3 regions of the Stenotrophomonas sp. 82F1 genome follow, and region 3 is predicted to be linked to each of the others. Evidence: predicted binding sites of a transcription regulator. Region 3 holds the regulator's gene; each other region holds the start of a gene.

Region 1 (3,958 bases), on a different contig from region 3:
TCACTGCAGCAGGGAAGCGTGCCGACCTGGGTCGGCAGCTACCGGCACAGCGGGACTTAGAAGTCCATGCCGCCCATGCCACCCATGCCGCCCATGCCACCAGCGCCGCCCATGGCCGGCTCGTCCTTCTTCGGAGCGTCGGCAACCATGGCTTCGGTGGTGATCATCAGGCCAGCGATCGAGGCGGCGTTCTGCAGCGCCGAACGGGTCACCTTGGTCGGGTCCAGGATGCCGAACTGCAGCATGTCACCGAACTCGCCGGTGGCGGCGTTGTAGCCGAAGCTGCCGGTGCCTTCCTTGACCTTGTTGACGATGACCGACGGCTCTTCGCCGGCGTTGGCGACGATTTCGCGCAGCGGGGCTTCCATCGCGCGCAGGGCGATCTGGATGCCGTGGTTCTGGTCTTCGTTGGCGCCCTTCAGGCCAGCCAGCGCGGAGACCGCACGGACCAGGGCAACGCCGCCGCCCGGAACCACGCCTTCTTCAACGGCCGCACGGGTAGCGTGCAGGGCGTCGTCGACGCGATCCTTCTTTTCCTTCATTTCGATTTCGGTCGACGCGCCGACCTTGATCACTGCAACGCCACCGGCCAGCTTGGCCACGCGCTCCTGCAGCTTCTCGCGGTCGTAGTCCGAGGAGGTGTCTTCGATCTGGGTCTTGATCTGCGCAACGCGCGAATCGACCGCAGCCTTGTCACCCACGCCATCGATGATGGTGGTGTTTTCCTTGGAAACCTGCACCTTCTTGGCGCGGCCCAGGTCCTTGATGGTGGCCTTTTCCAGCGACAGGCCGACTTCCTCGGAGATCACGGTGCCGCCGGTCAGCACGGCCATGTCTTCCAGCATCGCCTTGCGACGGTCGCCGAAGCCCGGCGCCTTGACGGCCACGACCTTGACGATGCCGCGGATGGTGTTGACCACCAGGGTCGCCAGCGCTTCGCCTTCGACTTCCTCGGCAACGATCAGCAGCGGCTTGCCGGCCTTGGCGACGCCTTCCAGCACCGGCAGCAGGTCACGGACGTTGGAGATCTTCTTGTCGTGCAGCAGGATGTACGGGTCATCCAGGTCAGCGGTCTGCGACTGCTGGTTGTTGATGAAGTACGGGGACAGGTAGCCGCGGTCGAACTGCATGCCCTTGACCACGTCCAGCTCGTTGTCCAGGCCCGAGCCTTCTTCAACGGTGATCACGCCTTCCTTGCCGACTTCCTTCATCGCGTTGGCGATGATCTGGCCGATCGACTCGTCCGAGTTGGCCGAGATCGTGCCGACCTGGGCAATGGCCTTGTCGTCAGCGGTCGGCTTGGAGATGTTCTTCAGCTCGGCGACGGCGGCCACGACGGCCTTGTCGATACCGCGCTTGAGGTCCATCGGGTTCATGCCGGCAGCAACGGCCTTGGCGCCTTCGCGGATCAGGGCCTGGGCCAGCACGGTGGCGGTGGTGGTGCCGTCGCCGGCGTCGTCGTTGGTACGCGACGCGACTTCCTTCACCATCTGCGCGCCCATGTTCTCGAACTTGTCAGCCAGTTCGATTTCCTTGGCGACGGACACGCCGTCCTTGGTGATGGTCGGGGCGCCGAAGCTCTTCTCGAGCACGACGTTGCGGCCCTTCGGGCCCAGGGTGGCCTTGACGGCATTGGCGAGAACGTTGACGCCGCGCACCATGCGCGAACGGGCGTCTTCACCGAAACGAATATCCTTGGCAGCCATTGCAGTTACCTCATTGGTAGCGCCGGGCCATGCCCGGCGGCTGGGTGTTTGGAATCAGGGGATGAAGCAGGTCGCGCCGACGCTCAGCCGATGACGGCGAGCACGTCGTCTTCGCGCAGGACCTTGTACTCGACGCCTTCGCTCTTGTAGGAGCTGCCGGCGTACTGGCCGTAGATGACCTTGTCACCGACCTTCAGCGACGGCGCGCGCACGGTGCCGTTGTCCAGCGGCTTGCCCGGGCCCACGGCCACGACTTCACCCTTGGTGGACTTTTCCTTGGCGGAGTCCGGGATCAGGATGCCACCGGCGGAAACTTCGTCGGCTTCGATCGGCTTGACCACAACGCGGTCGTGCAGCGGCTTGATGCTCATGTGGGACCTCTTAAGTTATTGATTGGTCTGAAAAAGTCCGGCGATGTTAGCACTCGCACCAGGCGACTGCCAGCAACGCGCGTGAAAAAGCCCGACAGGTCGGGAGCACGACAGAGATGGAGACCTCCGGAGGCCTTTCAAGGCCCGCCGCCGAAATTTTTCTGCGGAGACCCGGCGGCGCTCCATTCCTGCGCGGACGCCTTTATAGGGATGCGACGCGGCAAGCCAAGGGGGAAATCGCGGGCATTTGGTGACCGCCGTCTCACTGTCAGATATCTGGCGTTCATTTACGACAAAGTGTCACCAGATCGGCTTTAGGGTGGCCCGGCATTCCCAATCACAAGGAGTAGTCGATGCGATTGCTGTCCCCGCTCGCCGCCGCCTGCCTGCTGGCACTGGCTGCCGCGCCGGCCCAGGCCGAGGTCTTCATCAACGAACTGCACTACGACGACAGCACCGCTGCCGGTGACGTCGGCGAAGCCATCGAAGTGGTCGCCACCGCCGGCGAGGACCTGTCCGGCTACCGCCTGTACCTCTACAACGGCAGCAATCCGTCGGCCGCCACGGTCTACGCCAACAACGCGGTACCGGCGGGAACCGCCGCCAGCTGCGGCAGCGCCACCCTGGCCGTGGTCACCTACCCCACCAACGGCCTGCAGAACGGCCCCAACGACGGCATCGCCCTGGTCGACGCCAGTGGCAAGGTGGTCCAGTTCCTCAGCTACGAGGGCGCGATCACCGCCTCCGGTGGCCCCGCCGCCGGCATGACCAGCCAGAACATTCCGGTTGCCGAAACCAACAGCACCGCGGCGGGCACCTCGCTGCAGCTGACCGGCAGCGGCAGCCAGTACGCGCACTTCACCTGGGCCGAATCGGCCAGGCAGACCTTCGGCAGCTGCAACAACAACCAGACCTTCAGCGGCGGTGGCACCCCGGGCCCGAACACGCCGCCGTCGGTGTCCACCACCACGCCGGCACAGGGCAGCAGCACCTTCCCGGCCGCCGCCGACCTGGAAGTGGTGTTCAGCGAGACGGTCAACCTCGCCAGCGGCGCCTTCGCACTGACCTGCGGCACTTCCGGCAGCGTGCCGCTGACCTGGCCGGCCAGCGGCAAGAGCGTGAAGCTGTCGACCAACACCGCGCTGGTCGCCGGTGAAGCCTGCCGCTTCGACATCCGTGCCGCACGCATCACCGATGCGCAGGGTGCCCGCCCGGCGACCGACAGCCGCATCGCTTTCACCGTGGCCACCACCACCGGCAACCCGGACCCGGGCAATCCCGGCGGGCCGGCGGGCTACTACTCGAAGGTCAACACCAGCAGCCCCAGCCAGCTGCGCTGCTCGCTGCACGCCACCATCAAGGGCCACACCGCGTATCCGTACAGCGGCTCGGGCACCAGCACCTGGACCATCCTGGAGATCGCCGACGAAGATCCGAACAACAGCGGCCGGATCCTCGATGCCTATCGCAACCGCAGCTACACCAAGGTGACCGACCGTGCCGGCAGCGGCGGTGGCCTGAAGTACAACCGCGAGCACACCTGGCCCAATTCGCTGGGCTTTGCCAGCACCACCGGCGACAAGGGCCTGCCGTACGCGCCCTACACCGACACCCACATGCTGTACCTGACCGACGCACAGTGGAACGCCGACCGCGGCAACAAGCCGTTCGGCAAGTGCGATGCCAACTGTGGCGAGCGTGCCACCGAGGCCAACAACGGCCACGGCGGCGGCAGCGGTGGTTACCCGGGCAATTCGAACTGGGTGCGCACGCCGGATGGCAATGCCGGTACCTTCGAGGTGTGGGGCCATCGCAAGGGCGACATGGCACGTGCGGTGATGTACATGGCCATCCGCTATGAAGGGGGCAAGGATGCGGCCA
Region 2 (3,958 bases), on a different contig from region 3:
TGGAGGAACTGCGCCAGGCCGGTCTCGGCGAAGCCATCGACGCACTCAATGACAACCCGTTGCCCTCGCTGCTGGTGATCACTCCCGGCCAGGGCCAGGACGATGCGCGGCTGGCGCGCGCGCTGGAAAGCCTGCCCGGGGCGGACCTGGTCCAGCATGACGCGTTGTGGCGCCAGCGCCTGGACGCGTGGCTCGCGTTCGGCGCGCGGCTGGTGCAGGTGTTGTCGGTGCTGCTCGGCGCCGGTGCGGCGCTGGTGGTCGGCAACACCGTGCGCCTGGACATCCAGGCCCGCCGCGAGGAAATCGGCGTGCTGCAGCTGCTCGGCGCCAGCGATGGCTTCATCCGCCGCCCGTTCCTGTACCTGGGCGCCTGGTATGGCCTGGGCGCCGGCGCGGTCGCGCTGGGCCTGATCGGTATTGCCGGTGCCGCCCTGCGCGCGCCGCTGGCCGAACTGTCGCGCAGCTATGGCAGCCCGTTCGTGCTGCATGGGCTGGACCTGCTGCATGGCAGCCTGGTATTGCTCGGCACCTTGCTGCTGGGCTGGCTCGGTGCATGGCTGGTGACCGGCCACTTCCTCCGCCAGACCCGCCCGACCGACACCTGAGACCGGCATGCAACCGCAAGCGCTGAAGCACCTTGAAGGGCCCGCGACGCGGGTGATGGTGGTTGACGGTTCCAAGCTGGTGCGCAAGCTGATCGCCGACGTCCTGCAGCGTGATCTGCCGGGCGTGGAGGTGATCGGCTGCGACAGCATCGAAGACGCACAGCATGCGCTGGCGCAGGGCCCGGTCGATCTGGTCACCACTTCGTTGACCCTGCGCGATGGCGACGGCCTGGCGCTGGCACGGATGGTGCGCGAAGCCGCCGGGCAGGCCTATGTGCCGGTGATCGTGGTCTCCGGCGACGCCCAGCAGCACCTGGAGCAGCGCCGCTTCACCGAGTACGTCACCGATTACTTCGACAAATCGCTGGGCCACGAGGCCCTGGCGACGTTCGTGCGCGGCTACGTGCAGCCGCAGACCATTCCCGGCGCGACCATCCTCTACATCGAGGACAGCCGGGTGGTGGCCGAGGCGACCAAGCGCATGCTCGAGCGCCAGCAGCTCAACGTGATGCATGTGGTCAGCGCCGAAGAAGCGTTTACCCTGCTCACCGCCGAATCGCTGGGGCGCAGCCGCCATCGCATCGATCTGGTGCTGACCGATGTGACCCTGAAGGGGGAGCTGAGCGGCCGCGACGTGGTGCAGCGCGTGCGCGTGGACTTCGGCTACGGCAAGCGCCGGCTGCCGGTGCTGGTGATGACCGGCGATGGCAATCCGCACAACCAGACCGGTCTGCTGCAGGCTGGCGCCAACGACCTGGTGCTGAAGCCGATCGAAGAGCGGCTGCTGATCACCAAGGTGCTGTTCCAGCTGCGGCTGGCCCGGTTGAATGATGGACCCCTGTTGCGATGACGTGTTGCGATGATCGATGAAGTAGTGGACACCCCGGCGATCCAGCTGGAACCGAGCTGGAAACAGCGTGTGGGCGATTACCTGCTGCAGCCGCAGATGCGCGAGCTGTCCAGCTTCCTGCGGCAGCGCAAGGCCAGCGGTGCGGCGGTGTTCCCGCCCGGCCCGCAGATCTTCGCCGCGTTCGATGCCACCCCGTTCGATCAGGTGAAAGTGGTCATCCTCGGCCAGGACCCGTACCACGGCCGTGGACAGGCCCATGGCTTGAGTTTCTCGGTGCAGCCGGGCGTGCCGGTGCCGCCGTCGCTGTTGAACATCTACAAGGAGATCGAGGGCGACCTGGCCATTCCGCGCCCCGATCATGGCTGCCTGATTCCCTGGGCACAGCGCGGCGTGCTGCTGCTCAACGCGGTGCTGACGGTGGAAGAGGGCAAGGCCGGTGCCCACCAGGGGCGCGGCTGGGAAGGCTTCACCGATCACGTGGTGGACGTGCTCAACCGCGAGCGCGAGGGCCTGGTGTTCATGCTCTGGGGCGCCTATGCGCAGCAGAAGGGCAAGGTCATCGATACGGGCCGCCATCGCGTGCTGAAATCGCCGCATCCGTCGCCGCTGTCGGCCCACCGTGGCTTCCTCGGCTGCCGTCATTTCTCGATGGCCAACGAGTACCTGCAGCGCTGCGGGCAGGCCCCGATCGACTGGTCGCTGCCGCCGCGGGCGTCGCCGGCGCCATCGGGCTGAACGGCGGGCAACGCTGCCCGGCGATCGAGGGGCGAAACCGCTGCCTGTTCAGCTCCCTTTGACTCGGAATGGCCGTGTTTTCCGGGCCAGGGGATTGAATTGCAAGGGATTGTGTATCCCGAAAAGCGCGCTCGCCACTGTCATCAAATCGCGTTACGGTAGGGCTCTGTTTGGGACCAGTGTTTCATCAGTGGGATGCTGGAACTTTTTCCTCCTTTAGCAGTCCAAATCCCAGACTGCTAAGATGGGTGCCTATGAGCCAGAACACCTCTACTGCCCTTGTGGCAAACAATCTGCCGATTCCCAGTGCGCTCGGTTCGCTGGACGCCTACATCGGTGCCGTGCACCAGATCCCGGTGCTGTCGGTCGATAACGAACAGGACCTGGCCCGTCGCTTCCGCGACGGCAATGATCTGGACGCTGCCCGCGAGCTGGTGCATTCGCACCTGCGCTTCGTGGTGCACGTGGCCCGCGGTTACAACGGCTATGGCCTTGCGCTGGGCGACCTGATCCAGGAAGGCAACATCGGCCTGATGAAGGCGGTCAAGCGCTTCGACCCCGACATGGGCGTGCGCCTGGTGTCCTTCGCCGTGCATTGGATCCGTGCCGAGATGCACGAGTTCATCCTGAAGAACTGGCGCATCGTCAAGGTCGCCACGACCAAGGCACAGCGCAAGCTGTTCTTCAACCTGCGCAAGTCGAAGAAGCGGCTGGGCTGGATGAACGCTGCCGAAGTCAGCGCGGTGGCCAAGGACCTGAACGTGTCCGAGCGCGAAGTGCTGGAAATGGAATCGCGCCTGTCCGGCCGCGATATCGGTTTCGATGCGCCGACCGATGAAGACAACGACCACGCGCCGCCGTCGCCGGCTGCGTATCTGGTGGCCAATGACGAGGACCCGTCGATGGCCTACGAGCGCGAGGACAGCGAAGACAACCAGATGCAGCTGCTGCGCGAAGGCCTGGCGGAACTGGATGCGCGTTCGCGCGACATCATCCGCCGCCGCTGGCTGGATGCGGACAGCAAGGTGACGCTGCAGGAACTGGCGGACGAGTACGGCGTGTCCGCCGAGCGTATCCGCCAGGTCGAAGCGAACGCGCTGAAGAAGATGAAGGCGCTGTTCACCGCGTAAGGCGGCGAGGCGTTTGAGTGACGAAAAGGCCCGGCATTGCCGGGCCTTTTCTGTTTGTGGGGCTGTCATCCACGCATGGCGTGGATCTACCACGGGGCACACCCTGCATGAACGAATCGCAGCGTAGATCCACCCCATGTGTGGATGCGGCAAGATCCAGTAGATCCACGCCATGCGTGGATGTCCCGATGCCGCGTGGACCTCAACCCTCGCGCGCGATCGCCCGCCAGCCGATGTCGGTGCGGTGGAACTCGTTGGCCCAGCCCACCTTGGCCACGCCGGCATACGCGTTCGCCTGCGCGTCGCGCACGCTGTCGCCCAGTGCGGCCACGCACAGCACGCGGCCGCCGGCGCTGAGCACCTGGCCCTGCGCATCCAGCGTCGTGCCGGCATGGAACACCTTGGCCGTTGCCGGCACCTCATCCAGGCCGGAGATCACCTCACCGGTGATCGGCGATTCCGGGTACGGCTTCGCGGCCAGCACTACGCCCAGCGACGGGCGCGGATCCCACTGCGCGTCCACCTGGTCCAGGCGACCATCGATCGCCGCTTCCACCAGCTCCACCAGGTCCGACTGCAGGCGCAGCATCACCGGCTGCGTTTCCGGGTCGCCGAAACGCACATTGAACTCGATCACC
Region 3 (3,958 bases):
ACATGCGCCGCGCTACCGCGCGGAAGCCGAGCATGGGCTCGGCTCTACACGTCGGTTCCGTTCGAGATTCCTGTAGAGCCGAGCCCACGCTCGGCGCCACCAGCCTCAGGCCTGCAGCAGCTTGCGCGCGGCGGCGCGAGCTTCCTTGCTCACTTCCACGCCACCGAGCATGCGCGCCAGCTCTTCCTCGCGCGCCTTGGTGTCCAGCTTCTCCACCGCGCTCTGGGTCATGCCTTCCACCGGCGCCTTGCTGACCCGGTAGTGCGCGTGACCCTTGGAGGCGACCTGCGGCAGGTGGGTCACGCACAGCACCTGACGCTTCTCGCCGAGGGCGCGCAGCTTCTGCCCGACGATATCGGCCACCGCGCCACCGATGCCGGAGTCGACTTCGTCGAACACCATGGTCGGTACCGCGTCGAGGTCGAGCGCGGCCACTTCGATGGCCAGCGAAATGCGTGACAGCTCGCCACCGGAAGCGACCTTGCGCAGCGCACGCGGTGGCTGGCCAGCATTGGCCGCCACCAGGAATTCAACGCGCTCGGCGCCCTGCGGGTCCGGCTTGCCGCTGTCCTGCGGCTCCAGTTCGATCAGGAACTGGCCGCCGCCCATGCCCAGCTCGGCGATGATGCCGGTGGTGGTGGCCGACAGCTCGGCAGCAGCGGTGCGGCGGCTGCTGGTCAGCACCGCGGCCTCGACGCGCCAAGCCGCTGCGGCCTTTTCAATCTCGCCGGCCAGCCGCTGCAGGCGCTCGTCGGCGCCACGCAGCTGTTCCACTTCGGCGTGCATGCGCTCGCGCTGCATACCCAGCTCGTCCATCGGCACGCGGTGCTTGCGGGCCAGATCGTGCAGGCGGCCCAGACGGCGCTCATTCTCCTCGAACTGGTCCGGATCGGCGTCCAGGTCGTCATGCACCCGGTCGAGCAGGGCCAGGGCTTCGTGCAGCTGGATGGAGGCGCTGTCGATCAAGGCATCGACATCGCCCAGGCGCGGGTCATGTTCGGCCACCCTGGCCAGTTCATGCCGCACCTGCTGCAGCAGATCGAGCGCCGAGTGGCCTTCGTCGCCGTTGAGCTGGTCCGAAGCTGCCTGGCAGGCGGCCAACAAGGCGCTGGCGTGCGCCTGACGGCGATGGCTGGCGCCGAGCGCGGTGATCGACTCCGGTTCCAGATCCTCACGGTCCAGTTCGCGCAGCTGGTGTTCGAGGAAGCCGATGCGGTCACTCACATCGCCCTGTTGCGACAGTGCCAGGGATTCATCGACCAGCGCCTGCCAGGTGGCGGCAGCACGGCGCACCTGGCGGCGTTCGCTTTCGTTGCGGGCATAGGCGTCCAGCAGGGCCAGCTGCGACGGACGCGTCAGCAGGGCCTGCTGCTCGTGCTGGCCATGGATCTCCACCAGCAGGCCGGCCAGGTCGGCCAGTTGCGCCAGCGTGACCGGGCGGCCGTTGATCCACGAGCGTGAGCCGCCGTCGGCGCGGATCACGCGGCGCAGCTGGCATTGGTCGTCGTCGTCCAGCTCGTTGCTGGCCAGCCACTGGCGGGCGGCCTGCAGCTGGTCCAGCGCGAACTCGGCCGACAGTTCGGCCCGGGCCGCGCCGTGGCGGACCACGCCGCTGTCGGCGCGCAGGCCGGACAGGAAGCCCAGCGCGTCGACCATCAGCGACTTGCCCGCGCCGGTCTCGCCTGAAACCACGGTCATGCCCGGCCCGAACTCCAGTTCGGTGGCGCGGACGACGGCGAAATCCTTGATTGAAAGATGTCTGAGCATGGGTAAGGGGGTGTCTGCAGCCGCGCAACGCTAGCACGCGCGGCGGGGTCGTCCAATGACTTGCCAAGGGGATGCGTCGCCATTATCTAATGTCCCTGTCTCACAGGTTGATTCCATGCACGGTTCTCCCGACCAACTTGCCCCGCGCGCGCGGCACCTGCTGCGCACGCTGATCGCGCGCTACATCCAGGACGGCGAACCCGTGGGCTCGCAGACGCTGGCGCGCGTGGCCGGCCTGGAGGTCAGCCCGGCCACCATCCGCAACATCCTTGGCGACCTGGAAGACCTGGGCCTGCTGGCCTCGCCGCACACCTCGGCGGGCCGGATTCCGACCGCGCATGGCTACCGGGTGTTCGTCGACAGCCTGCTGCAGATGCAGCCGCCGGGCGAGGGTGAACTGGCCCGGCTGCGTCAGGAGCTGGCCGGAGGCGGCAGTACCCAGGCCCTGCTCGGCAGCGCCTCGGAGCTGCTGTCGGCGATGAGTCATTTCGTTGGCGTGGTCAGCGCCCCGCGCCGCGAGCAGTTCGCCTTCCGCCAGATCGATTTCGTGGCGCTGGACGGGCGCCGGGTGCTGGCGATCCTGGTGTTTGCCGACAACGAGGTGCAGAACCGGGTGATCGAGACCCGCCAGGACTTCGCGCCGGGGCAGCTGGAGCAGGTGGCCAACTACCTCAATGCCCACTTCGCCGGGCTGCCACTGGCCGAGATCCGCACCCGCCTGCTGCTGGAGCTGCGCGACGCGCGGTCCGAGCTGGAACAGGTGCTGGCGCACAGCATCGAGCTGGCCGAGCAGGCCCTGCAGCCGCCGGCCGACGACATGCTGGTGGCCGGCCAGACCCGCCTGATGGGGGTGCAGGACCTGTCCGACCTGGAGCGCCTGCGCGAACTGTTCGAGCTGTTCTCCAGCAAGCGCGAGATCCTGCAGCTGCTGGAGCGGACCATCCAGGCCCCCGGCGTGCGCATCTTCATCGGCGAAGAAACCGGCGTGGTGCCCCTGCAGGGCGTCTCGCTGGTCACCGCGCCGTACACCGCCAATGGCCAGGTACTGGGCGTGCTGGGCGTGATCGGGCCGAAACGGATGGCCTACGACCGCATGATCCCGCTGGTCCAGGCCACCGCTGATGTGCTCGGTGCGGCCTTTTCGCCCGGCGGGCGAACTCCGGGTGCATCGGACGCTTGAAACGCAGCATCCCGCCCACACTAGGGTGGGTGGAGGCGGAGAGTGACCGCCAGGGACCCAGACATGAATCAAGATCAGCCAGACATCGCCGCCCAGCAGGCCGCCGCCGACGCAGCTGCCGCCGAGGGCGTCAACGAACAGATCGAACAGCTCCGTGCCGAAGTGGAGCAGGTCAAGGCCGAAGCGCTGCGAGAGCGCGCCGACCTGGACAACCAGCGCAAGCGCGTGGCCCGCGACATCGAGCAGGCGCGCAAGTTCGCCAACGAGAAGCTGCTGGGCGAGCTGCTGCCGGTATTCGACAGCCTCGATGCCGGCCTCAAGGCTGCCGGCGACGATGCCCATCCGCTTCGCGAAGGCCTGGAGCTGACCTACAAGCAGCTGCTGAAGGTTGCTGGTGACAACGGCCTGGTGCTGCTGGACCCGACCGGCCAGCCGTTCAACCCGGAACACCACCAGGCGATCAGCCAGGTCGCCGCCCCCGGCGCCGCCCCGGGCAGCGTGGTGACCGTGTTCCAGAAGGGTTACCTGCTCAACGAGCGCCTGCTGCGACCGGCGCTGGTGGTGGTTGCCGCCGATTGACCCCGCGCGCCGGGCCCGGCCTGGCGAGGGTGTCCGCGCCCCGGACGGGGCATCGGCACGACCGACGCTGAACGTGTTGGGCGAACGGAAACACAGCGTTCGAGGGGTGGCTTGAATGTTCCACGAGCCTCCCCCACATCCCATTCATCCACCGGCCGAACGGCCGGACTGACAAAAACAACATCCTTCAAGGAGTCTCCCCCATGGGCAAGATCATTGGTATCGACCTCGGCACCACCAACTCGTGCGTGGCGATCATGGACGGCGGCAAGGCCCGCGTCATCGAAAATTCGGAAGGCGACCGCACCACCCCGTCGATCGTCGCCTACACCAAGGACGGCGAAGTCCTGGTCGGTGCCTCGGCCAAGCGCCAGGCCGTGACCAACCCGAAGAACACCTTCTACGCGGTGAAGCGCCTGATCGGCCGCAAGT

The links. The regulator HrcA, encoded in region 3, represses chaperone genes, less so after heat shock. The targets are predictions, from matches to a motif close to TTNGCACTCNNNNNNNNNGAGTGCNAA.
Region 1: a site for HrcA is predicted at 2,124-2,150, ahead of AC13GI_RS12265 (co-chaperone GroES). Genes of this name have one in related genera too.
Region 2: a site for HrcA is predicted at 2,407-2,433, ahead of rpoH (RNA polymerase sigma factor RpoH). Genes of this name have one in related genera too.

What each region holds. Positions count from the first base shown of each region.
Region 1 is NZ_JBSPUD010000011.1:4,014-7,971, reverse strand. Features, by position in the region: gene groL (chaperonin GroEL) at 57-1,706, opposite strand; gene AC13GI_RS12265 (co-chaperone GroES) at 1,790-2,077, opposite strand; gene AC13GI_RS12260 (endonuclease) at 2,431-3,958, shown strand, end outside.
Region 2 is NZ_JBSPUD010000019.1:63,043-67,000, forward strand. Features, by position in the region: gene ftsX (permease-like cell division protein FtsX) at 1-605, shown strand, start outside; gene AC13GI_RS16660 (response regulator) at 613-1,455, shown strand; gene ung (uracil-DNA glycosylase) at 1,465-2,190, shown strand; gene rpoH (RNA polymerase sigma factor RpoH) at 2,445-3,320, shown strand; gene purD (phosphoribosylamine--glycine ligase) at 3,523-3,958, opposite strand, start outside.
Region 3 is NZ_JBSPUD010000016.1:81,977-85,934, forward strand. Features, by position in the region: gene AC13GI_RS15365 (LysR family transcriptional regulator) at 1-1, shown strand, start outside; gene recN (DNA repair protein RecN) at 106-1,767, opposite strand; gene hrcA (heat-inducible transcriptional repressor HrcA) at 1,883-2,947, shown strand; gene grpE (nucleotide exchange factor GrpE) at 3,011-3,526, shown strand; gene dnaK (molecular chaperone DnaK) at 3,730-3,958, shown strand, end outside.